2 regions of the Nocardia huaxiensis genome follow, and region 2 is predicted to be linked to the other one. Evidence: predicted binding sites of a transcription regulator. Region 2 holds the regulator's gene; the other holds the start of a gene.

Region 1 (14,583 bases), 280 kb from region 2:
CGGCGTCGGCCAGGTCGGCCTGCTCGGACAGTTTGGTGGCTGCCTTGCGCAGGGCCTTGGCGACCAGGCGCTCCATCTGCCGCACGCCGGCTTCCCGGGTGTAGTTGGCGGCGATCTCGCGCAGGGCGGCGTCGGTGACCGAAACCTCCTCCGCCGTCAGGGCATTGCGCTCCAGCTGGCGCGGGACCAGGAAGTCGCGGGCGATGGCCACCTTGTCGGCCTCGGTGTAGCCGTCGACCGTGATCAGCTCCATGCGGTCCAGCAGCGGGCCGGGAATCGTCTCCATGACGTTCGCGGTCGCGATGAACAGCACGTCCGACAGATCCAGGTCCAGGTCCAGGTAGTGGTCGCGGAAGGTGTGGTTCTGCGCGGGGTCCAGCACCTCGAGCAGCGCCGCCGCCGGATCACCCCGGAAGTCGGAGCCGACCTTGTCGATCTCGTCCAGCAGGACAACGGGATTCATCGAACCCGCCTCCTTCATGGCGCGCACGATCCGACCCGGCAGGGCGCCGACGTAGGTGCGCCGGTGCCCGCGGATCTCCGCCTCGTCGCGCACGCCACCCAGGGCGACCCGCACGAACTTGCGGCCCAGCGCACGAGCCACGGACTCACCCAGCGAGGTCTTGCCCACACCGGGCGGACCCACCAGCACCAGCACCGCGCCGGAGCCGCGACCGCCCACGACCTCCAGGTTGCGCGCGGCCCGCCGGGCCCGCACCGCCAGGTACTCGACCATGCGGTCCTTCACCTCGTCCAGCCCGTGGTGGTCGGCGTCCAGCACGGCGCGCGCGGCCGAAACATCGGTGCTGTCCTCGGTTTTCACCGTCCACGGCAGTTCCAGGACGGTATCCAGCCAGGTGCGGATCCAGCCCGACTCCGGGCTCTGATCGCTGGACCGCTCCAGCCGCCCGACCTCGCGCAGCGCCGCCTCCCGGATATCGTCCGGCAGCTCGGCGTTCTCGACCCGGGCGCGGTAGTCCTCGGCCCCGTCGGGCTCGTCCTCACCCAGCTCCTTGCGGATCGCGTTCAACTGCTGCCGCAGCAGGAACTCCCGCTGCGTCTTCTCGACGCCCTCGCGCACATCCTCACTGATCTTCTCCGAGATCTCCGTCTCGGCGATGTGTTGCTTGGTCCACTCGATCAGCTTGCTCAAACGCGTTGCGGTATCGACGGTTTCGAGCAGCTCCCGCTTCTCGGCATTGCTCAGGTAGGAAGCCCACCCGGCCGCATCGGCCAGCGCGGAAGGATCCTGCAGCTGGTTCACCGCGTCGATGACCTGCCACGCCTCCCGCCGCTGCAACACGGCCACGACCAGCTTCTTGTATTCCGCCGCAAGCTCTTTGGTCTTGCCGTCGGCGGCGGGGACCTCGACGGCCTCCGCCTCCACCCACAGCGCGGCGCCCGGCCCGGTCACCCCGTGCCCGATCTTCGCGCGCTCCTCGGCCTTCAACACGGCCGCCGGCGCACCCCCGCGCATCCGACCCACCTGTTCGATGGTGGCGACGACGCCGTAGGTGGCGTACCCCTCGTCGAGCCGAGGCGCGACCAACACCTGGTTGACCTTCCCGGCACGCGCGGCATCGATTGCGGCCTGCGCGGACTCGTCCAGCTCGACCGGCACCACCATGCCCGGGAGCACGATCGGATCGGTCAGGAACAGGACCGGCAGGTTCTGAGATGTAGTCACTCTTCGACCCCTTCCAAGGTTGAGCTATGTCCACTCAACCCACCCCTTGCCGCTCTTGTTCCGCCCGTTCGCCGCCAGCGAAACTCCCCAGGTCACAGCCCGATGTCATACGATGGCGCGGGATTGGGCTGTGCCGTACACCACTAGGAGTCGATGATCATGCTCGCTGCGCGACTGCACCTCGGAAAAGAACGACGACTGGAATTGGACGAGGTGCCGGTGCCCGAGCCGGGGGCGGATCAGGTACTGATCAAGGTGGAGGCCGCGGGGGTCTGCCTGTCGGATGTGCACCTCATCGACGGGATGCTTTCGCCGCTGTTCCTGAAGGGCGACGTGGTCACGCTGGGGCATGAGGTGGCGGGCACGGTGCACGCCCTCGGGCCGGGGGTGACCGCGGCCAAGGTGGGCGATCGGGTGCTGTTGCAGGCGGGGGAGGTTCGCGGGGCGGCGGTCTACACGCGGGGTGTGGATTACGACGGCGGGTGGGCGGAGTACACGCTCGCCCGCGTCGACACGCTGGTGCCGATTCCGGATGATCTGCCGTTCGAGCAGGCCTGCTTCATTCCGGATGCCGTTTCCACGCCGTGGGCCGCGATCACCGCCACCGCCGAGGTGAAACCCGGTGAACCGGTGGGGGTTTGGGGTGTCGGCGGGCTGGGGGCGCATGGGGTGCAGTTGTTGCGGATGGTGGGGGCCGCGCCGATCATCGCGGTGGATCCACTGCCCGCGGCTCGGGAGCGGGCGCTGGAGTTCGGGGCGGACTTCGCGTTCGATCCCGCTGATCCGGATCTGCGGCGGAAGGTGTTCGCGGCCACGGGGACCGGGCTGGCGGCCGCGTTCGACTTCGCGGGTGTGGCGGCCGTGCGGGAGCAGGCGGTGGTTTGTCTTGCGCCGCAGGGGCGGCTGGTGCTGGTCGGGCTCACGGACAAACCGATCACCATTACCGGCGGGACGGCATTCAGCTTCTTCCAGCAGCAGTTGCGCGGGCATTACGGGTCGCAGCCGGAGCATGTGACGCAGCTGGTGAAGTTGCAGGGGCTGCACCGGGTGGACTTCTCGCGGTCGGTGAGCGCGGTCATGCCGCTCGCCGATGCCGCGAAGGCCGTGCATGCGCTGGATGCCAAGGAGGGCAATCCGATTCGGATCGTGCTCAAGCCTTGAGCAACCAGCGCAACGGAATCAGGCCAGGCGACGCTGGAAGACGTTGACGGGCTGGGGGTTCGACGGGTCCACCGTGTAGACCCCCAGGTCGGCCGATGACGGGTTCAGGTCCAGGACCATGAAGCCGAGGTCGGTGAAGGTCTGGAACAGCGCCGGGTTGCGGTCGGGGTGGCCGCTGCTGGTTTTCGCAGCGGCACCGGAGATGATCTGGCGGGTGCCCTTGCAGTCCGTGGTGGGCTCGAGCACCTGCAGATTGTGGTCATGGCCGGAGAGCAGGAACTGGCAGCGGCCCAGGACGTGCGCCTCGAAGAACTTCTTGACCTCGCTGCCGTTGACGAGATCGATCGGCACCCCGTCGTATTCACCGGCATTGCCGTGCGAGCCGTTGCTCAGGTAGGGGTGGTGGGTGAGGGCGATCTTCCACTTGGCGGGGGACTCGGCCAGGGCGCGATCCAGCCAGGCGGCCTGCTCGGTCATGAAAGTGCCACCGGCGGACCAGTATTCGTTGAACAGCGGGGGCAGGTAGGCGGCGATCGGGTTCAGGTCGAGGATGAAGAACTCGACGATGGGCTGCTCGTGCGGGATGCGGACCGAGTAGTAGCGCGACGGCATCCACCAGCGGGCCGAGCGGGCGTGATAGGCGACCTCGTGGTCGCCGCGCAGCAGCCAGCCGCCGTCGCCGGGCAGGATCGAGCTGTTGTCGTGATTGCCCTGCACCATGATCCAGGGGATGTCGAGGCCGTTGTTGGGGTCCTCGAACTTGGCCTTGAACTGGGCGTCGTCATCGGCCCAGGGGCCGGATTCGTAGACATTGTCGCCGAGGCCCAGCGCCAGCGAGAAGGGTTGGCGCGCATGGAGGGCGCGGGCCGCGTCGGCCACCGCCCACTGTGGGCGGGCTCCGGTGCCGGCGTCGCCGGTGACCAGGATGCGCAGGTCCGTGCCGGTCGGGAAGGGGAACTTGGGGACGCCGTCGGCCACCGCGGGGACGGGTGCGGCCCAGGCGGGGCCGGCGGCGGCCAGGGTGGTGACACCTGCGGCGGCTGCCGCACCTGCGAGAAAACCACGGCGGTCGACGGTCATCGAGATCTCCCTAGCCCTTCCATGTTGGTCGGTTGACCAGTATTGCCGGTCGAGTGAAACCCTGCACGATATGAGACATTAGGGAGCATTATTTCTCACCATCGGCTCGGCCATAGGGGGACCAGCTATGACGACAGTGGCGTCGGGAATGTTCCTGGACTGGGAACAACTCACCGGACAGCCCAAACTCGTCGTCGATCTCATCAGCTTCCCCGTCTTCAGCGCCATCGCCGGCCTGCTCACCAACTGGACCGGCGTGCTGATGTTGTTCTGGCCGGTCTACTTTCGCGGCATCCGGATCCCGGGACTCGAGATCCTCTACCCGTACCTGCCGCGCCGCGTGCAGGTGCTGCCCATCTTCTCCGAGGACGGCAGGCAGTTCGGCTTCCAGGGCTTCATCCCCGCGCGCGCCGAGAAGATGGCCAGCATCTGCGTGGACAAGGCGCTCATGCGGATCGGCAGCCCCAAGGACTTCATCCACGAACTCGACCTGGACGGCATCGCCGACTACATCGCCGCCATCGGGCGCAAACAGGTCGAGCCCATCGTCGACGGAATCATGAAGCGGGAGAACCCCGAACTGTGGGCCGTCGCTCCGAAGGCCGTGAAGAACGTGCTCTACCAGCGCGTGGAACGCGAACTGCCGAACCTCGCGCGCCGCTCCTTCGAACAGCTCGGTGACAATGTCGACCAGCTCATCGACATCAAGAGCTTCGTCATCCGCTACCTGCGCGAGAACCCCGAGATCCTCAAGGATCTGACCACCACCATCGCCGCGCCGGAACTGCGGTTCATGATCCGCGTCGGCCTGCTGGGCGCACCGTTCGGCGTGCTGCTGGCGCTGTACATGGAAGTGCACCACAGCATTCCGATCATCGGCTGGATTCCGGGCTGGCTGGTCATCCTGGCCGCGGCGGCCGCCATCGGCGTCATCGTGAACATGATCGCCGTGAAGGTGGTCTTCGAGCCCGGCGATCCGCAGCCGCGCTACAAGTACCTGTGGAAGCAGGCGCTGCTGGCCAAGCGGCAGCCGCAGGCCGCCGCCGACCTCGCGACCATCCTGGCCTATCAGGTGCTGACGCTGCCCAATCTGGCGCGCGAACTGCTCGAGGGGCCGAACGGCGACAAGACCCGGCTCATGCTGGAGAAGCTCATCGCCGACGAGATCCACCGGCAGCTCGGACCCACCCACACCATGGCGCGGGCCGCGTTCGGCAAGCGGCAGTTCGACAATCTGAAGGTCGGCGCGGCGGGCGCGGCGGTGAACCTGGTGCCCAGCCTCGTGGAGGACGAGGTCTTCGCGGCCGAACAGGCCAAGAAGATCGAGGAGTTCGCGGCGCGCAAGCTGCAGCAGCTGACTCCGGGCGAGTTCATGGAGATGTTCTACGCGTCGGTGGAACAGGACGCCTGGCTGCTCTACCTGCACGGAGCCCTGCTCGGCCTGGTCGTCGGCGGAGTACACCTGGTTCTCTTCGGCTGGTAGCCGAAAAGAAGGGGAGCGGGGGTAAACCCCCGAGCCCCCTGCCCGTCAGAAAATACAAGCACGCGTGCTTGCATTTTTCTGGGGCGGCTGAAATGCTGGCCCAATGGCCGATCTCGAGGCACTGTTCGCCGACCTGACCGCCGAAGGCGACGAGCTGGATCGGCTGGTCGCCGACCTGGAACCGGCTGCCTGGCAGACCGATACCCCGGCGGCCGGATGGACCATCGCCCATCAGATCGGGCACCTCTACTGGACCGACAAGGTCGCCGCCATCGCCGCGACCGAGGCCGGAGAATTCCAGAAACTCGTGGAAGCGGCCCTGCCGAAGGCGCTCACCTTCGTGGACGAGGCCGCCGAGGAAGCCGCCACCATTCCCGCGCCGGAACTGCTCGCCGCCTGGCGCACGGAACGCACCGCACTGGTCGAGGCGCTGCGCGGCGTTCCCGCCGGCACCAAGCTGCCGTGGTTCGGCCCGCCCATGAGCGTGGCGTCCATGGCCACCGCGCGCCTCATGGAGACCTGGGCGCACGGGCAGGACGTCGCCGATGCGCTCGGCGTCACCCGCACGCCCACACCGCGGCTGCGGCATGTGGCCCATCTGGGCGTGCGCACAAGGAATTTCGCGTATATGACGCACGGCCGCAGCGCGCCCGCGGAGGAATTCCGGATCGAACTGACCGCCCCGGATGGCAGCCTGTGGACCTGGGGCCCGGAGGCCGCCGCGCAGCGAATCACCGGACCCGCCTTGGACTTCTGCCTGCTGGTGACCCAGCGCCGGCACATCGACGATCTCACGCTGGCGGTACACGGGGCGGATGCGCTCGAATGGCTGGGTCTGGCACAGGCTTTCGCCGGCCCCCCGGGAAGCGGCCGAACGGCAGGCCAGTTCCTCTGACCTGCCGTCGATCCCGGCCTCCGACCCTGGAAAGTACTTTCCGACCCTGAAGAACGGAGCGGACGAGCGCCTACCGTGGGTGCGCCGTGCCTGGTGCCCACCCGGACGACATTGGCCGGAGGTCTTCGATGGCAGTCGAGTCGGCGCTCGCCGCTATTCCGTATTTACCCCGCCTTTCGCAGCCGGAAACCTCTCGATTTCATTCATGGCGTAGGTGTGATCCTGGTCTCATCCACGACATGTGTTACCGCGCGCCACCGTAACCTGGACGCGCGTACGACTTTCAATGGTGCGGGTCGTGGCGTCCGAAAGGCGCAGGGGGACAGGGGAGAGGAAGGAACGCACCACCATGTCGCATCAATCGGCGACGAGTGCTGCCCGGACATTCCGGCGCACGTCACAGGTGCTCCGTTACAGCGCTGTCGTCACCGCATCCATGGCGAGCATCGGGCTCACCGTTGCCGCCGGGTCCTATATCAGCAACGAGATCGCCGGAACCCAGAAGTCCGGCAACATTTTCGCAGTCCCGGCCGCCCCGGGCGGACCGGCCTACGAACGCGAGCTCGAGGGCGGGGAGCTGTCCGTCGATATCGCGGCCGTGGCCGAAACCACCTCGGTGAACACCCTTTTCCACACCTGGGGAGTGGAACGCGGTGCACCGGCGACAATTTCACCCGTCCGGCCGGCGGAGCCGGGCACGAGCACGCCCATCGCGGGGCAGCTGCGGCTCGGCGACACCTTCGTGGGCGCGCAAGTGTTTCCGGTGCAACGTAATTCGCTGACGGTCACGGTGGACACCAATGTCTTCGCGGCCGTCGGCTCCTGGCTGCTGTCCGGCCCGATCGGGGAACGGCTCGGCCTCACCGCGGATCCGAGCGCCACCACCCAGGTGCGCACCGAGCTCGACACCCGCCGCGGCGACGTCAAGCTCACCATCACCGATCCGGCCATCGGCGACCTCGGCCTGCAACTGGCCCGGCATCCCGCTCCGGCGGCGACTGCGGCCAACGAGGAGGGGTCCAAGGACGGGCAGGCGGTGACCGGCGACGCCACGACGGCGCCGGTGCATCCGGAGGACTCCGCCACCACCGCTGTGTGAGACTCGCTGGTGTGTACGACTACTGCGTGATCGGCGGCGGCATTGTCGGGGTGGCCACGGCCCACCGCATTCTCGACCGGCATCCGGGCGCGAGCCTGCTGCTGGTCGAGAAGGCGGGCGAGCTGGCCGTCCATCAGACCGGGCACAACAGCGGGGTCATCCACTCCGGGATCTACTACGAACCCGGCAGCCTGAAGGCGCGGCTGTGCGTGCGCGGTGCCGAACTGACCAAGGAGTTCGCTGCCGCGCACGATATTCCGTTCCAGGTGTGCGGAAAACTGCTGGTGGCCACCGATTCCGCGGAGCAGGCGCGAATGCTGGCGCTCTACGAGCGCTCGGTGACCAACGGCGTCGAGGTGGAGTTGCTGGACGCGGCCGAGCTGGTGCGGCGCGAGCCCCGGGTGACCGGCGTCGGCGCGCTGTTCGTGCCGGGCACCGGCATCGTCGACTACACCCGCGTCACCGCGGAGCTGGCGCGGCAGGTGCGCGCGGGCGGCGGCGAAATCGTGCTGGGTGCGGAGATCACGTCGATCAGCGAAACAGCCGATGCCGTAACGGTTTCCGGCCCGTCCGGGAGCTGGCGGGCGGCGCGGCTGGTGGTGTGCGCGGGCCTGCAGGCGGATCGGATGGCGCGGCTGGCGGGCCTGGACATCGATCTGCGCATCGTGCCGTTCCGCGGCGAGTACTACCAATTGCCGCCGCACCGCAAGGATTTGGTGCGCACCCTCATCTATCCGATTCCGGATCCCGAATTGCCGTTCCTGGGTGTGCATTTGAGCCCCACCATCGACGGCGATCTGACGGTCGGCCCGAACGCCGTGCTGGGCCTGGCCCGCGAGGGCTATGCCAAGGGCAGCGTGAACTGGCGGGATGCCCGGGAGATCCTGGGCTACCGCGGTTTTCACCGGGTGGCCGCGAACAACGTGCGCACCGGCTTGCGGGAGATGCGCAATTCGGTGTTCAAACGGGGTTATCTGGCCGAGTGCCGACGCTACTGCCCGGAGTTGACGGCCGCGGATCTGCTGCCTCGGGAGGCGGGCATCCGGGCGCAGGCGGTGCTGCGGGACGGGACGCTGGTGCACGATTTCCTGATCGAGCGCACGCCGCGATCGGTGCACGTCCTCAATGCGCCGTCGCCGGCCGCGACTTCGGCGCTGCCCATCGCGGAACACATCGCCGCGCAATTGGACAGTTGACCGAATTGCTCACAACTCGCAATTTCGCTGCGAGTTCGCCCATTGCTACAACTACTGGGACAAGTTGGGACGGGGTATTCGTTCAATAAATAGGATGTCTGTAGTACTTTTGTTGGCAGCCGTGGGACAGGGAGCACCTATGGGCCACATGAAATACGCGAGCGACGTCGGGGCACCGGTGGAGGTCGCGTTCAGCTACACGGACAACCATCAGTTCGTGCCGGACTGGGCCTTCGCCGTCGCCGGTTTCGAACCGCTCGGAGATATCGACCACGGCCTGGGCGCCGTCTTCGACACCACCCTGCGGATCGGATTCTGGCATCCCACGGTCGAGTGTGAGATCACCGACCACCGCCGCAACGCGGTCATCGAATACACACTGCGCCGGCGCCGGAAGGGGAAGCCGGCGCCGGCGAGCACCCCCCTCGCGGTCATCACGCTGCGGTTCGACCCACTCGGGTACGGTCGCTCCGTGCTGACCTCCGAAGCCGAGTACTGGGCCCCCCGCGGCCTCAGCCGCCACCTGCTCTCCCGGATGCTCACCGCGGCCGTAGAATCGGCCGTGCGACGCACCGAGTCGCAATTGCGAAGGGAGATAGAGGAATTCCACGGAACGGATCTTGTCGGCCGGATTGCGTAGGGTAGGCAGCATGATCATCGTGAGCACCGACGGATCGTGCCTGCGTAACCCGGGTGGTGCCATCGGCTGGGCCTGGGTGAACCACGCCGGCTCGTCGTCGGACAGCGGCGGTGCGCCCTCGGGCACCAACCAGATCGCGGAGCTACGCGCGCTGCTCGAAGCCGTCCGCGCCCATCCCGGTCCCGAACCTCTGCTCATCGAGAGCGATTCGCTCTACGCCATCAAGTGCGCCTCCGAATGGATCAACGGCTGGCGTGTGAACGGCTGGCGCACCTCCACCGGCGGCCCGGTCAAGAACGTGGAACTCATCCAGCAGATCGACCGCGCCATCAACACCCGCTCCGGACCCGTCCGCTTCCGCTGGGTGCGCGGGCACGTCGGCAACTACTTCAACGAGCAGGCCGACGCACTGGCCGGTCAGGCCGCCCGCAAGGTCGCCGCCTCCGGAGCCACCGAGCCCGCGAGCGACCCGGCCCCGTACGACCCGATCACCGAGCCGCTGCCGGTCGAACCGGCCACCGAGCCCATCCCGGTGACCCCGGCCGTGGATCGCGCCGCGGAGAAGATCGTGGCGGCCACCGCGCCCGCGCCCGTCGCGCAGCCCGCACGGCGGCGCGCCACCACCGCGAAAGCGCCTGCTGCCGACGCACTCACGCTCTTCTGAGGACCACATCGGATTCGCTCACGAATAGTGAAGGCCCCCAGCAGTGTTCACACTGCTGGGGGCCTCTCCGAATCGTGCTCAGTTACCGGGCGCGGGCGCTCCGGTGGTCGGGGCCGGGGCGCCGGTGCTCGGCTGGCCCGCCTGCGGGGCGGTGGTGGTGCCGCCGCCGGTGGCGCCGCCGGTGCTCAGGCCCTTCAGGGCCGGGGAGTCGAAGTTGGCCATCAGCCACTTGCCGTCCTTCTTCTCCAGCTCGGCCACGACCGGCAGGGTCAGCCGGTCCGGGGACTGCATGAGCGAGTTCTGCCGCACCTGCGAGATGAGCATGATGACGGTGGCCTTGTTCTCGTCACCGGACTGCCAGGCGCAGTGGATCTCCGCGAGCGAGGATTTGCCCTGCACGCTCACCATGACGTCCTTGAGGGCGTCGGCGGTGCTCTGGAAGTTGTCCAGGAACTGACCGGTGGAGCGTTCCTTCACCTGGCTGATGAAGTTGTCCATGGACTTGTCGTCGTAGATCGAGACGACGCGGCCGAAATCGCAGGCGGCCTCGGTGGCGCTGTCGCGTTCGCTGAGCTGGTTGCCGCGGCTGTGCGACTGCCAGCCCAGGGCCGCGGCGGTCGCGATGGCGGCCACCAGCAGGACACCCGCCACGACGGCGGCCAGCATGGGGACGGTGATCTTGCCGCCGGGCAGGCCGGAACCGGCTGCCGCCCCGGTCTTTCCGTCGCCGGACTCGGCCGGCTTCGCCGCCTTGGCGGGCTTGTCGGCCTTGGCGGCGTCGACCTTGGCGGTGTCGACGGCGACCGGCTCGACCTTGTCGATCTTCTCGGTCTGGTCGTCGCCGGACTTCTTGGTCAGTTCCGGCTTCGCGGCAGCGGCCGCCTTCTCGGTCTGGTCCGCGTCGGCGGTACCGCCCGGCTGGTCGGCGTCGGCCGCGGCGGGCGTGCCGGTCGTGGCCTCGTCGTCGTTCTTCTTGTCCTGGGCGGCGTCATCCGACATTGGATCGATCCCCACACTTTCCCGGCGCTGCGGGCGCCGTATCGGTTCAGTCAGCGAGTATGCCGGGGCCGGCGGCAGCGCGGCGCCGCCGGTCCCGGATTTGTCTCACCGCACGGCGGTGGAGTTTGTGATCGCGTCAGCGAGCGGGCGGAAGGGTCCGCTCGTTCGGATCGGCGCCGGCGGGCGGAAGCGCGCCGTTGTTCGGAACATCGGGCCGGGGTGCGTTGCCGGAACCGCGAATCTGCTGATCCGCGGGCGGGTTCGCGCAGTAACCGGCCCACTTCGGGAACTCGTTGTCGGTGACGACCTCGTTCGCGACCTTCTTGGTGACGTAGTCGCAGAAGGGCCGCGGCCAGATGTCGACGACGGTGAAGAACTCGTTGTCGTGCGCCGGCACGCCGATGGCGGAGCTGCCGACCACCAGCGACGGGAACAGGGCCCGCAGTGCCGGGGTGCGCAGCTGCGCGGCCTTGGTGATGGCCACGAAGTTGCTTGCCAGACTGGTCATCGGGTCGGCGGTGCGGTCCAGCACCGCGCCGAGGGTGGCCATCTGTTCGGGCGCCTGCTCCAGGATCCGCTGCAGCTCGGCATTGGCATCGTTGAACTGCTGGAACAATACGCTCGAATTGCGGGTCAGCGTGGCGAGATCCGGCTGTGCCAGCGAGGTCGTCGAGTTGATGGTGCGCAGGTTGGCCAGCAGGTTGGTGGTCTGCGGCAGCAGATTGTCCAGACCCGTTGTGGCCAGGCTGATTCCGTCGATGAGCGAGCGCAGCTGGTCCTGTCCGCCGGACAGCGCCACATCCAGTTCGCTGAGGATGACGCTGAACTTGTCCGGGTCGATCTGCGCGATGAGCGCGCTGGAGTTGTCCAGCACCGACCACACCGGGGTGGGCGTCTTGACCTTGTCCTTGTCGAACTTGATCACCGAGCCGTCGCCCAGGTAGGGCGCCTGCTCGGTCTGCGGCCGGAAGTCGATGTACTGCTCGCCCGCGCCGGAGAGCGCGCCCACCGACACCAGGGTGTCGACGGGAATGCGGTACTTGGAATCGATTTCGACGGTGGCGGCCAGCGCGGCGCCGTTGTCGACGAGCTCGATGCCGGTGACCTTGCCGACGCGGTAGCCGCGCAGCGTGACGTCATTGCCGGACTGCAGACCGCCGGAACGATCCAGATTGACCGTGACCGTATAGGTTTCGCGCAGCGGGTTGACCCGCATGACGCTCACCGCCAGATAGGTCGCACCGACGACGAGCAGCATCGCCAGCGCCAGGTTCGACATCAGGTTCTTGTGGTTCTTCAGCCAGCTCATCGGTGGCCCCCCTGCACCCGGCCCTGGATGATCTGCAGCACCTGGATGAGGCTGCCCGCGAAGTCGCCGAGATCCTTGAGATCCGGGAACTTGCTGTTGGCCGGGTCGGTCAGCAAGCCGATGTCGAGCATGGAGAGCGTGGCGGCGACCGCGAGCGTATTGCCCTTGAAGGAGGCTTCCACGCCGGGCCGCACCTCGTGCAGCGCGTCCAGCGCGGGGCCAAGGTCCTGTTCGGTCTGCGCCAGCGCGCCCATCAGCTGCTTGACATTGTCGAGCAGGCTGGCCAGGTCGGCGGAGGTGGTGTCGGCGTAATCGCCCAGGGCCGCACTGGTTGTCGAGATCTTGGTGAGCAGTTCCCCGATGGCCTGGTTGTTCTCGGCGATGGCGCCGATCATGCCGGGCAGGGTGTCGGCCACCTGGCCGAGCTCACTGTGGTTGGCCTCCAGCGTGTTCGCCAGCGAGCTGAACCCGCCCAGCACGCTGTCGATGCGCTGACTGTTGTTGTTCAGCGCGGTCATGACGCTGGTGAGCTGGGTGAGCACGCTGCCCAGCTGGTCGCCGCGCCCGCCGACGATGGATTCCATCTCGGCGGTGAGCTTGGACAGGCTGGCGATGCCGCCGCCGTTGAACAGCAGCGAGATCGACAGCAGCAGTTCCTCGACGGTGGCGCCCGCCGAGGTGTGCTGCAGCGTGTCGCCGTTCTTCAGCATCTGCTGGCCCGGTTCGGCTTTCGGCTTGGACACCGCCACGAACACGTCGCCGAGCGGGGTGGCCTGGCGCAGTTCGGCGGTGCTGTTGGCCGGGAGCTCGATGTCCTTGCGGATGTCGAGGTCCACGATGGCCTGATAGTTCCTGGTCTCGATCTTGGTGACGACGCCGACGTCGGAGCCGCCGATCTTGACCTTGGCCTGGTCCGGCAGGTTCAGCGCGTTCTCGAAGACCGCGTGCACGGTGTAGGTGTCGCCGCCCGCGCCGGGTTTGGGCAGCGGCAGGCTTTCCACGGTGAGGCCACAGCCGGAGGCGCCGAGCGCGGCGGTGACGGCCAGGGCCAGCACCGCGCGCCGGGCCTTCTTGGCCTTGCGCAGATCCTTCATCAGTCGGTTGCTCATTTGCTCGTCAGCCCCAACATCGCTGCGGTCAGACCGAAATCGGGTCCGAAGTCCTCGATCTTGCCGGTGCGGCAGCCGTCCGCCCGCATCTGGATGCGGCTGCAGAACAGGCTGATCAGCTCGCCCGAGAGCGCGGTGCCGATGAGGCCGTGCAGGCGCACGAACCCGCCCTGGCGGTTGACCGACCGGTCCAGGTTCTGCATGAGCAGCGGCGCCACGTCGACGATCTCGGTCACGCCCGCGGCATTGTCGCGCAGCTGCTGGGTGACATTGGTGAGGCCGGTGAGGGTGCCGTTGAGCTGATCCTGGTACTGCGCGAACGCCCCGGAAGTATTGGCCAGGAAGGCGTTCAGCTGATCCAGGGTGGCCTGCAGACCGGGCGCCTGCTCGGCGAGCAGACCGCTCATCTGGGTGAGCTTGTCGCTGAAGCCGCGCACCGAGCTGTCGTTCTCGGCCAGCATGGTGGTGAGCTCGTTCAGCTTGATGATGATGGTCGAGACGGCGTCCTTGTTGTCGACGCCGACCTTCAGCGCGCCGGACAGCGAGTTCAGCACCTCGCGCATCTTCTCGCCGTTGCCGTTCATCATCGGGTAGAGCACGCGACCCGACAGCGGGCCGATGCCCTCCTGCCCGTCCTTGGGGCTCAGCGCGGCCGCGAAGGTGTCGATGGTCTTGATCATCGTGTCCAGCTCGACCGGGGTCTTGGTCTGCTGGGTGGTCAGGTGTGCGCCGTCCTTCAGGACGTCGCCGCCGGTGTACACGGGCGAGAGCTCGATGTGCCGGTCGGTCACGATGGACGGCGAGATGAGCGCCGCGACAACGTTTCTCGGGATCTTGATGTCGTTGTCCACGGTCATGTGAACCTCGACGTACTGCCCCTTGGGAATGATCTTGTCGACCTTGCCGACCTCGAGCCCGAGCACGGTGATCGGGTTGCCCTCGAACATGCCCGCGATATTGAGGAAGTCGGCGGTGAAGTGCTGGGTCTGACCCACCGCGTCCTTCACGCCCAGCGGCACGATGGAGCAGCTGCCCACCGCGAAGGTGACCGCACCGACCATGGCCGCCTGGGTGATTCGCTTCATCAGGCTCATTACTGGCACCCCTCAGCCACGTGCGCGAAGCACAACCAGTTGTCCGGGAACAGCCACGGGAGGGCGACCTCGCCGTAGTTTCCGTTGCCGAACGCATTGTTGAACTGCCGCAGCGACGGCGGCATGATCGACAGCAGCTTGTCCAGGTTGTCCTTGTTCTTCTGCAG
Region 2 (14,583 bases):
CCCGGCGGGCGCGAAACCGGCCCCCGATGAATGGAATTGCGAGCAGGTCACCGCGGGTGGCGACCAACTGTGCCTGCACCTCAACCAGTTCATCGGCTGGTGGACGGGGTTCAATGCCGAGTATCGCCGGGTCGCCGATCAAGGACCGCCCGCCGAGAATGTCGAAATCTCTTGGGCGAGAACAGATTCCAAGAAATGGAAGACGTGCGATGCGACGAATGTCTGCTGGATGGTCGAACCGCCGACCCCGAACATGCCCGCCCAGGGTGTGACTACCTTCCCCGCGCAGGTCGCCGGCTGGGGTGGGGTCGTCGCCGTGGATGCCGCCGCCGACCTGCCGAGCTTCAGCTGCATCGCGATACAGGCCACCCTGTCCTCCAGCTACTACGTGAATCCGATCCGCACCGATGTCGTCGCCGTCTGCCGCGACAACTGACCCACTCGATCCACCCCGAAACACCAGGAGCAAAGCATGTTCCGTCCGCGCAACGTGATCGCCGCCGTCTTCGCCGGCGCAACCCTCGCAGCTCTGGCCCCCACCGCCGCCGCCGACGTCAGCGTCTCCGGGTCCGGCCTGTCGAGCTCCAGACCTGTGGTCGGATGCGCCTCCACCCTCACCGCGTCCGGTTACGGTAGCCAGATCGGTAGGGGCACCGTGCATTTCACCATCTGGGTCGAGTCGACCGGCAGCACCGAGGTCTCCGGCGATTCCGAGATCGACTCATCCGGAAACGCCCGGATCGACTGGACGCCACGCAGTGCGGCCCGCTATGTGATCAGCACACAATTCCAGCCGTACCTCCCCATCGGTCTGCCCTTCCCGCCGACGCACGACGAAGTTACCGTGTCCCAGGGCCTCAACCTCGGGTCCGTCTGCCTGCCGACGGGGAGTTGATCCGGATGAACGCCCTTCGACGCCTGCCTGCGTCGGCGGCCGCGCTGATGATCTGCATGACGGCCGGCGGAACACTGGCCGCCGCTGCCCACGCGGACACGTCATTGACCGTGTCGGTGCCGGGCCTCGGGTCGGTCAGCGCGGTGGGTCGCGGATGTACGACCACGGTGACCGCGAAGGCCACGGAGCCGTACCTGCCGTTGCCCCTGGAATTGCGATTCCTGGAGGACGAGAACTTCTTGGGCAGCAGCGTGACCGATGCCGAGGGAAACGCACGATTCGATTGGACCCCGGCCTTTTCGGGCGTCCACCGCATCACCGCGCTGTACTACGCCTGGACGGCCAAGGGACCGGTTCAGGTCCGAGCGGATACGAGCGTGCTGGTCGTCGAGGCATTGAGTACCGGATCGACGTGCAGCTGAAGCCTGGAGATCGATGAACGACAAAGGCAGCGGCCCGGATTCGGGTCGCTGCCTTCCTGGTGCCTGTCCGGTTCACACCGGGTGGGGCACGGTTACTGCTGTCGGCGGTTGCGGGGTTGCCAGACCACGAGGGCCGTACTGCGTTGGGGTGGAGTGAGATCCGGGCGGTAGCCCGCGCGGAGGCGGTCCACCTCGGACGCCAGTTCGGCGACTCGCTGCTGGAGTTCCTCGACCTGGTTGGTGAGTTCGATGATCCGTTTGATGCCGGCGAGGTTGACGCCCTCGTCCTGGGACAGGCGCTGCACCTCGCGGAGCAGCTCCACGTCCCGGTCGGAGTAGCGCCGGCCGCCGCCGGACGTGCGTTGGGGCGATACCAGGCCCAGGCGGTCGTAGGTGCGCAGCGTCTGGGCGTGCATGCCCGCCAGCTGTGCGGCCACCGAGATCAGGAAGTATTGCGCCTCGGCCTTCTTGGGATCGGAACTCATTTACGCACCTGCCCATCCAGCGCGTGGATCGAAGCCACTGGTCTTCTCCGCTTCGGCGTAGCGCCGCAGCGCTTCGGAAGCATTGTCGTCCAGCTTCTGCGGAACCGCGACCTTGACCGTGACCAGCAGGTCACCGGCGCCGCCGTCGCGCTTGGCGACACCGCGTCCGCGCACCCGCAGGGTGCGGCCGTCGGCGGTACCCGGGGGCACCTTGACGCCGACGCGGCCGTCCAGGGTGGGGACGGAAACCGTTGTGCCCAAAACCAGTTCGCTGTAGCTGACCGGCAGCACCAGGGTGAGGTCGTCGCCGTTGCGGCCGAAGACCTTGTCCTGGCTGACGTGCACGGTGACGTACAGGTCACCGGGCGGTGCGCCGCGCAGCCCCGCCTCACCCTGTCCGGCGAGCCGGATCCGTTGCCCGTCACGTACTCCCGGGGGAATGCGCACGGTGATGGTGCGGGTGCGGTTCTGGATGCCGGAGCCCCGGCAGTCCGGGCACGGATCGTCGATGATCGATCCGGTGCCCCGGCAGTCGTCGCAGGGTTCGCTGAATCCGAACGCGCCCTGGTTCCGGCTGACCACGCCGGATCCATTGCAGTGCGGGCAGACTCGCGGCGAGGTGCCGGGTTTCGCACCGCTGCCGTGGCAGGTGGTGCAGGCGGCCGGGCTGGTCATGCGCAGCGGAACCGTCACGCCCTGAGCGGCTTCGCGGAAGCCGAGGGTCGTCTCGGTCTCCACGTCGCTGCCGCGCCGCGGTCGCGACGAGGCCCGGGCGCCGCCCCGGTTGAACAGGCCGCCGAGCAGGTCGCCGAGGCCGCCGTCGGCGGCATTGGCGGTGCCGCCGCCGAAGATGTCGCCCAGGTTGAAGTCCTGGGTGAAACCGCCGGTCTGACCGTAGCCGCCGCCGGGCGAGAACCCGCCGCGACCGAAACCGCCACTGGCGAAGAGCCGGCGCGCTTCGTCGTATTCCTTGCGCTTCTCGGGATCCGAGAGCACCGAATGCGCTTCGCTGACCGCCTTGAACCGCTCCTCGGCCTTGGTGTCACCCGGGTTCTTGTCCGGATGCAGGTCGCGGGCCAGTTTGCGGTATGCCTTCTTGACCTCGTCCTGCGTCGCGCTGGAGGAAATACCCAGCTCCTTGTAGAAGTCCTTCTCGAGCCACTCCCGGTTCACCGGGCATCTCCTCCTCTCGCGGTGTTATCCGTTGTTACTGGCATCCGGGCCAGCGTTCGAAGAATCCGATTGCCCCGCAATCGAATCCGCTACCCCGTCGGTGACGCCGACCAGCGCGTGGCGCAGGACGCGATCGCCGAAGCGGTAGCCCTTGCGCATCACCATGCCCAGCACCGGGTTGTGCCCGGAGCCTTCGTGCTGCACGGCCTCGTGCAGCGTGGGGTCGAAAGCCTCACCCTCGCTGCCGAATTCCTCCAGGCCCTGCTTCTGCAGCGCGGTGACCAGCTTGTCCGCGACGCCCTTGAGGGGTCCGGAGTCGAGGTCGCCGTGCAGGCGGGCGCGGTCGAGATCGTCGAGCACGGGCAGCAGTTCGCTGACGACCTGCGCCTTGGCGGTGTCGATGGTGGCCTTGCGGTCCCGTTCGACGCGCCGCCGGTAGTTGGCGTATTCGGCGGTCAGGCGCTGCAGATCGGCGGTGCGCTCGGCCAGTTCGGCCGTGATCGTGTCGGCGATGGCGTCCGCGCTGTCGGGAGCTCCATCAGGCCCGAGGGCCGCGGCGGAGTCCTCCGCCGCGGCCTCGAAAACCTCACCCGTGGGCTCGAAGCGCCCCTCGAACGCAGCCGGATCGATGACCGGTTCCTGTTCCGGGTTCTGGTTCGTCACTTCTTCTCAGGCTCCTCGACAACCTCGGCGTCGACGACGGTGTCATCGGAATCCGGTGCGCCCGAACCATTCGCGGACTGCGCGCCCTCGGCGGCCGACGCGTCGTAGATGGCCTGGCCCAGCGCCTGCGACTCGGTGGCGAGCTTCTCCACCGCGGCCTTGATGGCCGCGATGTCGGTGCCCTTGAGCGCCTCGTTGGCCTCGGCGATGGCCGCCTCGACCTTCGACTTGATGTCGGCCGGGACCTTGTCCTCGTTGTCCTTGATGAACTTCTCGGTCTGGTGCACCAGCGACTCGGCCTGGTTGCGGGTCTCGGCCTCTTCCCGGCGGGTCTTGTCCTCCGAGGCGTGCGCCTCGGCGTCCTTGATCATCCGGTCGATCTCCTCCTTGGACAGGCCGGAGCCGTCCTGGATCTTGATCGTGTTCTCCTTGCCGGTGCCCTTGTCCTTGGCGGTGACGTGGACGATGCCGTTGGCGTCGATGTCGAAGGTGACCTCGATCTGCGGCACGCCGCGCGGGGCCGGCGGGATGCCGGTCAGCTCGAAGGAGCCGAGCAGCTTGTTGTGCGAGGCGATCTCGCGCTCACCCTGGTAGACCTGGATCTGCACGGACGGCTGGTTGTCGTCGGCCGTGGTGAAGGTCTCCGACCGCTTGGTCGGGATGGTGGTGTTGCGCTCGATGAGCTTGGTCATCACGCCGCCCTTGGTCTCGATGCCCAGCGACAGCGGGGTGACATCGAGCAGCAGGACGTCCTTGACCTCACCCTTGAGCACACCGGCCTGCAGGGCGGCGCCGACGGCGACGACCTCGTCCGGGTTCACGCCCTTGTTCGGCTCGCGGCCGCCGGTCAGTTCCTTGACCAGCTCGGAGACGGCGGGCATACGGGTCGAACCACCAACCAGCACAACGTGGTCGATCTCGCCGACGGAGATGCCGGCGTCCTTGATGACCGACTGGAACGGCTTGCGGGTGCGGTCCAGCAGATCGGAGGTGATCTTCTGGAACTCGGCGCGGGTCAGCTGCTCGTCGAGGAACAGCGGGTTCTTGTCCGCGTCCACGGTGATGTAGGGCAGGTTGATCGAGGTCGACTGCGAGGACGACAGTTCGATCTTGGCCTTCTCCGCGGCCTCACGCAGGCGCTGCATGGCCATCTTGTCCTTGGTCAGGTCGATGCCCGAGGACGCCTTGAACTTGTCGACCAGCCAGGACACGACGCGCTCGTCCCAGTCGTCGCCACCGAGGTGGTTGTCACCGGAGGTCGCGCGGACCTCGACGACGCCCTCGCCGATCTCCAGCAGGGACACGTCGAAGGTGCCGCCGCCGAGGTCGAAGACGAGGATGGTCTGCTCTTTGTCGCCCTTGTCGAGGCCGTACGCCAGCGCGGCCGCGGTGGGCTCGTTGACGATGCGGAGCACGTTCAGGCCCGCGATCTGCCCGGCCTCCTTGGTGGCCTGGCGCTGCGCGTCCTCGAAGTAGGCGGGGACGGTGATGACCGCGTCGGTGATCTCCTCACCGAGGTACGCCTCGGCGTCGCGCTTCAGCTTCATGAGCGTGCGCGCGGAGATCTCCTGCGGGGTGTACTTCTTGCCGTCGATCTCGACGTTCCAGTCCTCACCCATGTGCCGCTTGACCGACTTGATGGTGCGGTCGACGTTGGTGACGGCCTGGTTCTTCGCCGGCTGACCGACGAGCACCTCTCCGTTCTTCGCGAACGCGACGACGGACGGGGTGGTGCGCGATCCTTCCGAGTTGGCGACGACGACCGGCTCTCCGCCTTCGAGAACGGCGATAACCGAGTTCGTGGTCCCGAGGTCGATACCGACCGCACGAGCCATGGTGAATCCTCCTAGTTGACTTACCTGCTGATGTGTCAGGACCCTGCGCCCCTGACACTGCATGGAGCACGGTCCCCAGCAACACTGAGCGTGGTCGGCTCAATCCTGCACCCGGTTCGCTCCGAGTGCAACTCGAACTTGAGTCGCTTCCACTCAACCTTGCACTGACTGGACCAACTAGCCAGGTCGGAGATCTATTCCGGAATCCGGGAAAAACTTTCGGGAGGGCTGTGCGGCCATTCTCCTCCCCGCCCGGCGAGCCTGATCAGCGGGCGAGGAGGTGTCGGCTCAGCGCTGGACCGGATGGACCGCCAGCGGCTCGCCGGTCGTGCTGACCTCCAGGAAGCCGCCATTGGCCGAGGTGTCGGCGTAGATGCGCACGACCGCGTCCTCGCCCTGCTCGTGCTCGATGATCACGTGACTGAGCCCGGCGCCGGGCGCGCCGACCGTCTCCGGGGCCCCCGCCAGCAGCCGGGCCAGCGCCGGAACATCGAGGGTGGCCAGATCGATCGGCACCACATCGCTCGCGCGCGAGGACGTGCTGTAGGACCCGAAACCCTTGCGGTCGTAGCGAAGTCGTTCACTCTGGGTGCCCGCCGCCCGCTCCACCAGCACATAGCCGGGATAGAGGGAGACCTCGTCGACCATGGTGTCGCCGAAGTGGGCCCGATACGCCTCGATGAAGGCCGCCAGCCCGGGACCGGTGGTCGGATCGGGCAGCGCCACACCGGGATCCGCGACCCGGCCGACACACCCGCCGAGCGCTCCCAGCAGCGCCGCCACCAGAACGACGGCCGCCGCGGCCTGCCAGCGCCGCGACGGCGCGCGCCGATCCGGCCGCACCACGGGCGCGTCCGCGAGATTGCGGGGAATCTGCAGGTCGCCCAACAGCTTGTCCAGATCGCCGAAGGTGCTCGCGCGCATGGCCGCCGCGGTGCGCTGGGCGTGCTCGGCCGCGGTCAGCTCACCTTCGTCGCGGGCCGCGTCGAGCAGGGCGCAGGCGTCCACACGGTCGGTGTCGCGGACGCGAATACCGCTGTGCCGATTGTCGATTCGTCGCCGGAACTCGGTCATCGCCCTGCCCTAACCCTGGAATTCCGAGATCCGCAGGACCGCGCCCGCCGGGCTCACCTCGAGGTAGCCGCGCTCCTCGGCGGTATTGCTTACGTAGATGCGCACGATCGAGACGGTGCCGCCGCCTCGCGTGGGCGAGGCGGTCTCGAGGTCGAAGATGAGGTGGCTCACCGTGCCGCCCGGCACCTTCACCGTGGCGGGCGCGTCCGCGAGCAGCCGCCCCAGCGCGGCCGCGTCCACCGCGGCCAGATCGAAGACCGGCGTATCGGTCTTACGGGTGACCGGTTCCTTGCTGCCGCGATCGAATCCGCCGCGGTACTGGTAGTCGACCTGCCGGTTGGGCTGCCCCGGCACCATCCGCGTCAACGAGCCGTAGTCGGGGAACAGCGAGAGCTCATCGACCTGCGCGTCACCGAACTTGGCGCGATACACGTCGCGGAAATGCGTGAACCCTTCCGCCGTGAGCAGATTCGGCGTGGCCACCACGCGGGGTTCGATCACGCCCAGGTCCACGGCGGGCCGCACCTCCGACGCCGGAGCCGTCCGGTCCACCGAGAGGAAGCCCCCGACCGCCGCCATCGTCGCGACCACGGCGACCGCGCCCGCGAACCAATGCCTGCGGTGCGGCTGCGGTGGCCTGGGCGCGCCGGGCGCATCGGCGGGCCGTTGCAGATCCGCGGTGAGATCGGCCAGCTCACCCAAAGTCTTGGCCGCCCCGGCGAGTTCGGTGAGCGCCCGATGATCGTCCGCCGACAGCTGCCCGTCCCCGCGCGCCGCGTCCAGCACCGCACACGTGGCCGCCCGATCCCTGTCCCGCGCCCGGACCTCCCCCGGATACTCCGCCCGGCTCCCGCGCGTCCGCTTCGATTCCGCCTGCGGCAGCCCCAGATCCGCGGTCCCCGGCGACTCCTGCAAATCGGCCACCAGCCGATGCAGTTCCCCCAGCGTCTCGGCCTTCCCGGCCCGCTCCGACCGCTGGTGATACTCCGCGTTCCCGAGCTGCCCTTCCGCATAGGCCGCGTCGAGCCGCGCCCGAGTATTCACCCGATCGATATCCCGCGCCCGCACCCGTCCGGCCGCGCCCGAAAACCCCGCCGATCCGGGCGACTTCGAAACCACGGAAAGATCGTAAGCGCCGGTCCGGCATTCCGGTCCGGTTCACCGGGCAGCGGTCAGGATCTCCTCGGCCAAGTCGTGGTCGAGGGTGACTCGGACCAGGGCTGCGGCCAGGTCGGCGTCGTGGCCGTCGGGGTTGAGGCGGGCGAGGCCGGCGGGGTCGGTGGGGAGGTCGAGTTGTTCGGCGCCGCGCCGGGCGCGTTCGTCGAAGTGGGGGCGGATCCAGGTCCAGGTGTCCTGGACTTCGCGCAGGAAGATGTCCGCGCCGATCGGGCCGATGCCGTGGAACTGCTGGAGTAGGTCGGCTACCCGGCTGGATTCGCGGTTGGCTTCGGCGGCGAGTTTGCGCAGGTCACCCTGGTAGTAGTCGAGGATCATGGCCGCGTTCGCGCCGAGGCGGGTGGCGGTGGATTCGTCGTAGCGGCGGTAGCGGGCGCGGCCGAGGGCGTCGACGAGTTCCTGCCAGTCGGCGTCCGCGATGCGTTGCGCGGTGTTGTACCCGGAGGTGACGAGCTCTCTCGTGGCCGCCACCGCGAGGTCGGCGGAGATGCGGGTGCTCAATAGTTGAGCGAGCATCAGCAGCTGGAACAGGGGTGCGGGTTTGTCGGCCAGGCGGATGCCGGCCTCCTCCGCGTAACTGGTTCCGGCGCGTGCGAGTAGCGCGTGGACGACATCCTGTCTTGTCATGTGGCACCTGCCCTTCGGCCACTGTGCGCGTACCCGGTACGGCGCTTCTCACACCCGGATTCAGTCGAGCAGCGGGAAACGGCCGGAGCCGAGGATGCCGGCGATGGCGTCCATCCGGGCTTGCGGCGCCGCGTAATCCGGGTGCGCGCCGATCACCGCCGCCGCGTCGTGCAGCCGCACCATCTGCTGCTCCGCCGCTTCGACGCTGCGGCCGCCGGGGGTCACCGGGTGGGCGGCGAAGGCGGGTCGGCGGGGATCGACGCGACCGAGTTGGAGGGCCTTGTCGACGCGGCGCGAACATTTGCAGAAGGCTTCCGGATCGGCCAGCCCGCAGGTCTTGGTGAGGAAGTTCCCGAGCCGTTTCTTGGCTCGCTCCAACCGTTTCCGGAAGGCGGCGGGCGTGGTCTCGGTGATCCACGCGGCTTCGGCGGAGCTCAGCTCGAAGACGTCGGCGAGCACGAACGCGACCCGTTCGTCCCGGGCCAGGCACTGCAGCATGGCCTGACTGCAGTTCAAGCGCACCTCGTGGGTGAGCAGCGTGCCCTCCGGGCCCCGGTAATCCTGTTCCGCCAGACCGTCTTTCAAGCCCTCCCCGAATTGGTCGAGGCTGAGCTGCGCAGTCTCCTGCGGAGTCTTGCGCCGCAGGTTCAGCAGGTGGTTGACCCCGACCCGGTACGCCCAGGTGAGCAGGCGCGCCTCGCCCCGCCAGGTGTCCAGGTTCTCGACCACGCGCAGCAGGATCTCCTGCATGGCGTCCTCGGCGTCGGCGGGCCGCCACACCATGCGCAGGGCCAGCCGATAGATCGGATCCTGCAGCAGCAGAACGACTTCGCCGACAGCGGTCCGGTCTCCGGCCACCGCCCGTGCGACGAGCTCTCGCTCGACCGCCAGCGCTTGCTGATCGAGCACCCCGGGCGCTACGGCCGGTTCGAGCGTCCCGGACGCTGCGTCGTCGGCCGATTGCGATTCCGTCTGTTCCAGCTGCACGCCGCCCAGCATCGGCGCGCAACAGGCAACGTGCAAGCGGAAATTCGCCACCGGCAGCGGAAAGGGATCGGGGGCGAGGTGTGCACCTCGCCCCCGATCAGCCCTGCCACGGCCGTTTCAGATTACCGGTCGAGCACCGCCGGGGAGTCTCCTGCCGCGCGATTTCCCGGTCAGGCGACGGGCGCACCGAGTAGCGCGTGCCGCCGGATCCAGTCGGCGACCGCCGCGCCGATCGCATCGGGCTGATCCTCCGGGCAGTGATGCCCGGCCGGCCCGATGTGCACGATCTCGGTGGCGGCGAATGTGCTTGCCGCCCAGTCCATCACCTCCGGCGCGCCGAGCCCGACCCCGTCCTCGACGGCCATGACGAGCTTGGGCAGCGGCGATTCCGCCATCCACCGGTCGTAGTTCTCGATGATGGCGACCACGTCGGCCGGTTCTCCGCCGAGCGGGAATTCGCGCGGCCACACCAGCATCGGCTTGCGCGATGCCGGCGTCGGGTAGGGCTTGCGGTATTCCTCGAGCGCCGACAGCGACAGGCCGCGGGTGGAGGCCGGCAGGTTGAATTCGATGAACATGTTCTGTTCGAGCACCAGCTTCTCGCCTTCCTCGGAGCGGAAGCGGCGGAACAGTTCCGCGCCCTGCGGCGGCATATCGGACCATTCCATCGGCCGCAGGAAGGTCTCGGTCACGGCGATGCCGCGCACCCGTTCGGGATGCCGTGCTGCCCAGTGCATTCCGAGCGCGCCACCCCAGTCGTGGCCGACGATGACGACCTGGTCCAGGCCGAGCGCGTCGAACCAGGCGTCGAGGTAGCGGGCGTGGTCGACGAACCGGTAGTCGCTGTCGGGCTTGCCGGATTCGCCCATGCCGATGAGATCCGGTGCCAGCGCCCGGGTTTCGCCGGACACGTGCGGAATCACATTGCGCCAGATGAACGAGGAGGTCGGGTTGCCGTGCAGGAACACCACGGGGATCTCGCCCGTGCCGGTGTCGGTGTAGTTGATGAACGAGTCAAGGATGTCGATGGTCGGCATGGCCGGTGTCCTTCCGTGTGAACTGCTTTCACCGGGTTGGACACGGGAAACCGGGGGTTGTGACAGCGCGGTGCTGTGACGTGCCTCACTCCGGCGGGCGGCAGTCCTGAGCCTTGACCTGATCGGTCAGTCCGGGATGGACGCCGGGCGTCAGACCGTTCCCGGCCGCGGCCCGCTGCAACAGCGTGACCAGCGTGGATCGATCTCCCGGCGAGAGTGATTCGAGCAGTTCGTCGTTCAGCCCGGAGACGATCTTCTCCGCCTCGGCCAGCAGTTCCTCCGCGGCGGGCAGCAGATGCACCGCATGTGCGCGCCGATCCACCGGATGCCTGCGCCTTTGCGCGAACCCCCGCTTCTCCAGGTCGTCCACGAGCCCGACCATCACATTGCGGTGGATGCCCAGCGCCTCGCACAGCTGCTGCTGCGAGAGCCCGTCATTGGCCCGCAGGATCCGCAGCATCCCGAACTGCGCGGGCCGGATGCCGAGCGGCGCGAGCAGTTCCGTGAATCGATACGCGACGTGAGATCCCAACTGCCCCAACAGGAATGCGGGATGGTCGGACAGCGGCGGGTATTCGGGAGCTGCGTCGGTCACCCCACCAGCCTACATGAACGCACCAACCAGGATTGCCATCTTGATTGATAATCACTTCATGTGCATAGTTTGAGGAGTCGCACCACCCGCACCGAATCGAAGAGAGACCGTCGTGGAAACCGACACCACCCCAACAACTCTCGACCCGCGCCGCTGGATCGCCTTCGCAGTGGTCCTCGCCGCCGGGTTCATGGACCTGCTCGACGTCACCATCGTCAATGTGGCCGTACCGAGCATCCAGAACGACCTGCACGCCGAGTATTCGCAGATCGAATGGATCATCGCCGCCTATGTGCTGTCCTTCGCGGCGGTCCTCATCACCGGCGGCCGGCTCGGCGACATCTACGGCCGCAAGAACCTCTTCCTGCTGGGCATGGCGGGTTTCACGCTCGCCTCCGCCGCCTGCGGGCTGAGCACCGACCCGACCATGCTCATCGCCTCCCGCTTCGTACAGGGCGCCATGGCCGGGCTCATGGTGCCGCAGATTCTCGCCATCATCCGCATCACCTTCCCGAAGGAGGAGCGCGCCAAGGCGATTGCCGTGTACAGCGGTGTCGGCGGCTCCGCGTCGGCGGTCGGCCTGTCACTGGGCGGGCTGCTGGTGCAGTGGGATCTGTTCGAGCTGGGCTGGCGGCCGATCTTCCTGGTGAATATCCCGGTCGGCATTGCCGCGCTGATCGCGGCGAGCATCGTCATGCGTGATTCCCGCTCGGTCAACCCGCCGCGCCTGGATCTGATCGGCATGGCACTGGCGGTGTCCGCGGTGCTGCTGCTGGTGTATCCGCTCAACGAGGGTCGCCGACTCGATTGGCCCGCATGGACTTTCGCCATGATCGCCGCGGCTTTCGCGACCTTCGCGGCATTCCTGTTCTATGAGCGCCGCCGCGCCCGCACGGTTGGCTCACCGCTCATCGACCTGGACCTGTTCCGCTCCCGCCCGTTCACGGTCGGACTGGCGAGCTGGCTGCTGTTCTGGATCGGCTTCGGCGGATTCTTCCTGGTGTGGACGCTTTTCATGCAGGCGGGCCTGGGCTGGTCGCCCATGCGGGCCGGGCTCACCTCCGTATTCTTCGCGGTCGGCGCGGGTGTGGGCGCGGGCATCTCGGTGAGCGTGCTGGCGCCGCGCTTCGGCAAATGGGTGCTGGTGGCGGGCGGACTCGTCACCGCCATCGGCTTCGCGGTGTACGGAGCCATGGCGACCGGCTACGAATCCGGGTTCGCCTCATGGCAAATGGTGCTGCCACTGATCCTGACCGGCATCGGCTTCGGCATCGTGGTCGCGCCGACCATCGACATGCTGCTCGGGCAGATCCCCGACCGGGAGGCGGGCGCGGCGTCCGGCCTGCTCAATACCGGACAGCAGCTGGGCATGGCGCTCGGCGTGGCGCTGGTCGGCATCGTGTTCTTCGCACAGCTGGACGATGATTCGGCGCGCGGAGTGAACGCGGTGGCGGAGCAGACCCGCACCGAGCTGTCCACGCTCGGCCTCCCGGAGGCGGCGCAGGCGGAGATCCTCGCGAACTTCCGGGCCTGCGTACAGGATCGGTCCGCGGAGGTGGATCCGTCGGTGGTGCCGGACAGTTGCCGCAGCACCGGTGGCGAGTCGCCGGTCGCGGCGACGCTCACGGACGCGGGCCTGGAAGCCAATGCGATCAACTTCTCGCACACGTTCAACTACACGCTGTGGTGGGGAATCGGCCTGATGGCGCTGGTGTGCCTCGGATTCCTGGCGCTACCCGGGGACACGCGACTGGAACAGCACGAGGTCGACGTTCCCGAAGAAGACCTGGCCATCGTTTGACACGAGGGCGATCCGCCCATCGATCCGAAAGTCTCGCCGTCATTCCGGCGCGCTTTCGGCCGGAATCCACCACGCTGGTGTGTATCCCGGCCACAAGCGTGCCGGGATGACGAGGCTGCCACGGCAGGATTAGGAGTCACCATGCGCGCCACGGTCTGCACCAAGGGCGAATTCCGGGTCGAGGAACGTCCGGCCCCCACACCGGGTCCCGGTCAGCTGCTGGTGAATGTGACCCGCTGCGGCATCTGCGGCTCCGACCTGCACGCGCGCACGCACGGCGACGAGATGGCCGACCTCGCCGCCGCCACCGGCTATCAGCACTTCATGCGCTCCGAACAGAGCGTCGTGCTCGGCCACGAATTCACCGGCGAGGTAGTCGATTACGGCCCCGGCACCCGCCGCCGCTGGCGGCCCGGCACCCCCGTGGTGGCCATGCCGATCCTGCGCCACGGCCGCGAACCGCACCTGACCGGCCTGTCCGTGGCCGCCCCCGGCGGTTACGCCGAACAGGTCCTGGTGCAGGAGTCGGTGACCTTCCCGGTCCCCAACGGTCTCTCCCCCGACCACGCCGCCCTGACCGAACCCATGGCGGTGGCCTGGCACGCCGTCCGCAGGGGCCGCGTCGGCAAGAACCGCACCGCCTTCGTGATCGGTTGCGGGCCAATCGGTCTCGCTGTCATCACCATGCTGAAGGCTTCCGGTGTCCGCACCGTCGTGGCCAGCGACTTCTCACTCCGCCGCCGCGAACTGGCCGCACGGTGCGGCGCGGACGTGGTCGTGGACCCCGGCGTCGACGATCCCTGGACGGCTTCCCCGCGCAAGCCCCGCATCAGCGGCGCCACCGACCTGCTGAACCTCGCCTTCGACGGCATGGAACGCCTGCGCCGCATCCCGAATCTCCCCTGGCACTACCTCTTCCGCGCCGCCCACACCTTCAACCAGGGCCCCAATTCCCCGGTGGTTTTCGAATGCGTCGGCGTCCCAGGCATTCTCGATCAGATCCTGACCGCCGCCCCGCCCATGTCCCGCGTGGTCGTGGTCGGCGTCTGCATGCAACCCGACACCATCCACCCCGCCCTCGCCATCAACAAGGAAATCGAACTCCGCTTCGTCCTCGGCTACGACCCGGGCGAGTTCCGCGACACCCTGCACATGCTCGCCGACGGCAAGGTCGACCCGTCGCCGCTGATCACCGGCACCGTCGGACTGGACGGCATCGACGCCGCCTTCACCGCCCTGGCTTCCCCCGACCATCACGCCAAGATCCTCATCGACCCGAAAAGCACCGTCAGCGCACTGCCGTAGCGTGACCCCTGCCACATGATTTGACTTGCATTCCCATAGGCAATCAGTCTGTTTGCTGAAAGTTGCCTATCGGGGATGTCTGTCATGCGCTATCTCACCGGAATTGCCCGGACCTGCACTGTTACCGCCGCCGCGGCCCTCGTCGCGCTGGGTTGCTCCGGCACCGCCTCAGCCGATGCCCTGCCACCGGTCCAGCCGGTCTGGCCCTTCGGGCCGGCCTCGGAGGTCGGCCGAGCCATCGGCGACACCATGAACTGCCAGATCCACTACCGCGTCTGGGCGGAGACCGATCCGGCGGGACGCCCACGGCACACCCGGGTCAACGTTCAGGCGATCGGCATGGACGCGTTGCCCGGCTTCCCGCAGGACGCCACCTGCAATCAGTGGATTGTCCTCACGGTCACCGGGGGCGACGGCGACCGCCTGGGCCCGATCCCGATGTTCCAGCAGCACTTCTATGTGCGCGCCAGCCAGGAAGGCGGCACAGCCGACAGCATGGACATCGATC

Evidence for each region. The regulator HspR, encoded in region 2, represses chaperone genes until heat shock. The targets are predictions, from matches to a motif close to ANNTGAGTNNNNNNNACTCANNT.
Region 1: a site for HspR is predicted at 1,705-1,727, ahead of lon (endopeptidase La). Genes of this name have one in related genera too.

The regions. Positions count from the first base shown of each region.
Region 1 is NZ_CP059399.1:216,392-230,974, forward strand. Features, by position in the region: gene lon (endopeptidase La) at 1-1,627, opposite strand, end outside; gene H0264_RS00990 (zinc-binding dehydrogenase) at 1,841-2,848, shown strand; gene H0264_RS00995 (metallophosphoesterase) at 2,867-3,928, opposite strand; gene H0264_RS01000 (DUF445 domain-containing protein) at 4,056-5,411, shown strand; gene H0264_RS01005 (TIGR03084 family metal-binding protein) at 5,515-6,306, shown strand; gene H0264_RS01010 (hypothetical protein) at 6,656-7,405, shown strand; gene lhgO (L-2-hydroxyglutarate oxidase) at 7,402-8,601, shown strand; gene H0264_RS01020 (SRPBCC family protein) at 8,741-9,241, shown strand; gene H0264_RS01025 (ribonuclease H family protein) at 9,252-9,905, shown strand; gene H0264_RS01030 (hypothetical protein) at 9,984-10,904, opposite strand; gene H0264_RS01035 (MlaD family protein) at 11,041-12,213, opposite strand; gene H0264_RS01040 (MCE family protein) at 12,210-13,322, opposite strand; gene H0264_RS01045 (MCE family protein) at 13,319-14,416, opposite strand; gene H0264_RS01050 (MCE family protein) at 14,416-14,583, opposite strand, start outside.
Region 2 is NZ_CP059399.1:8,275,503-8,290,085, forward strand. Features, by position in the region: gene H0264_RS37905 (hypothetical protein) at 1-436, shown strand, start outside; gene H0264_RS37910 (hypothetical protein) at 473-895, shown strand; gene H0264_RS37915 (hypothetical protein) at 901-1,317, shown strand; gene H0264_RS37920 (heat shock protein transcriptional repressor HspR) at 1,410-1,802, opposite strand; gene dnaJ (molecular chaperone DnaJ) at 1,803-2,975, opposite strand; gene grpE (nucleotide exchange factor GrpE) at 3,000-3,638, opposite strand; gene dnaK (molecular chaperone DnaK) at 3,635-5,473, opposite strand; gene H0264_RS37940 (DUF1707 SHOCT-like domain-containing protein) at 5,762-6,547, opposite strand; gene H0264_RS37945 (DUF1707 SHOCT-like domain-containing protein) at 6,557-7,666, opposite strand; gene H0264_RS37955 (endonuclease) at 7,706-8,350, opposite strand; gene H0264_RS37960 (RNA polymerase sigma factor) at 8,411-9,337, opposite strand; gene H0264_RS37965 (haloalkane dehalogenase) at 9,508-10,374, opposite strand; gene H0264_RS37970 (MarR family winged helix-turn-helix transcriptional regulator) at 10,460-10,969, opposite strand; gene H0264_RS37975 (MFS transporter) at 11,082-12,770, shown strand; gene H0264_RS37980 (zinc-binding dehydrogenase) at 12,912-14,075, shown strand; gene H0264_RS37985 (hypothetical protein) at 14,151-14,583, shown strand, end outside.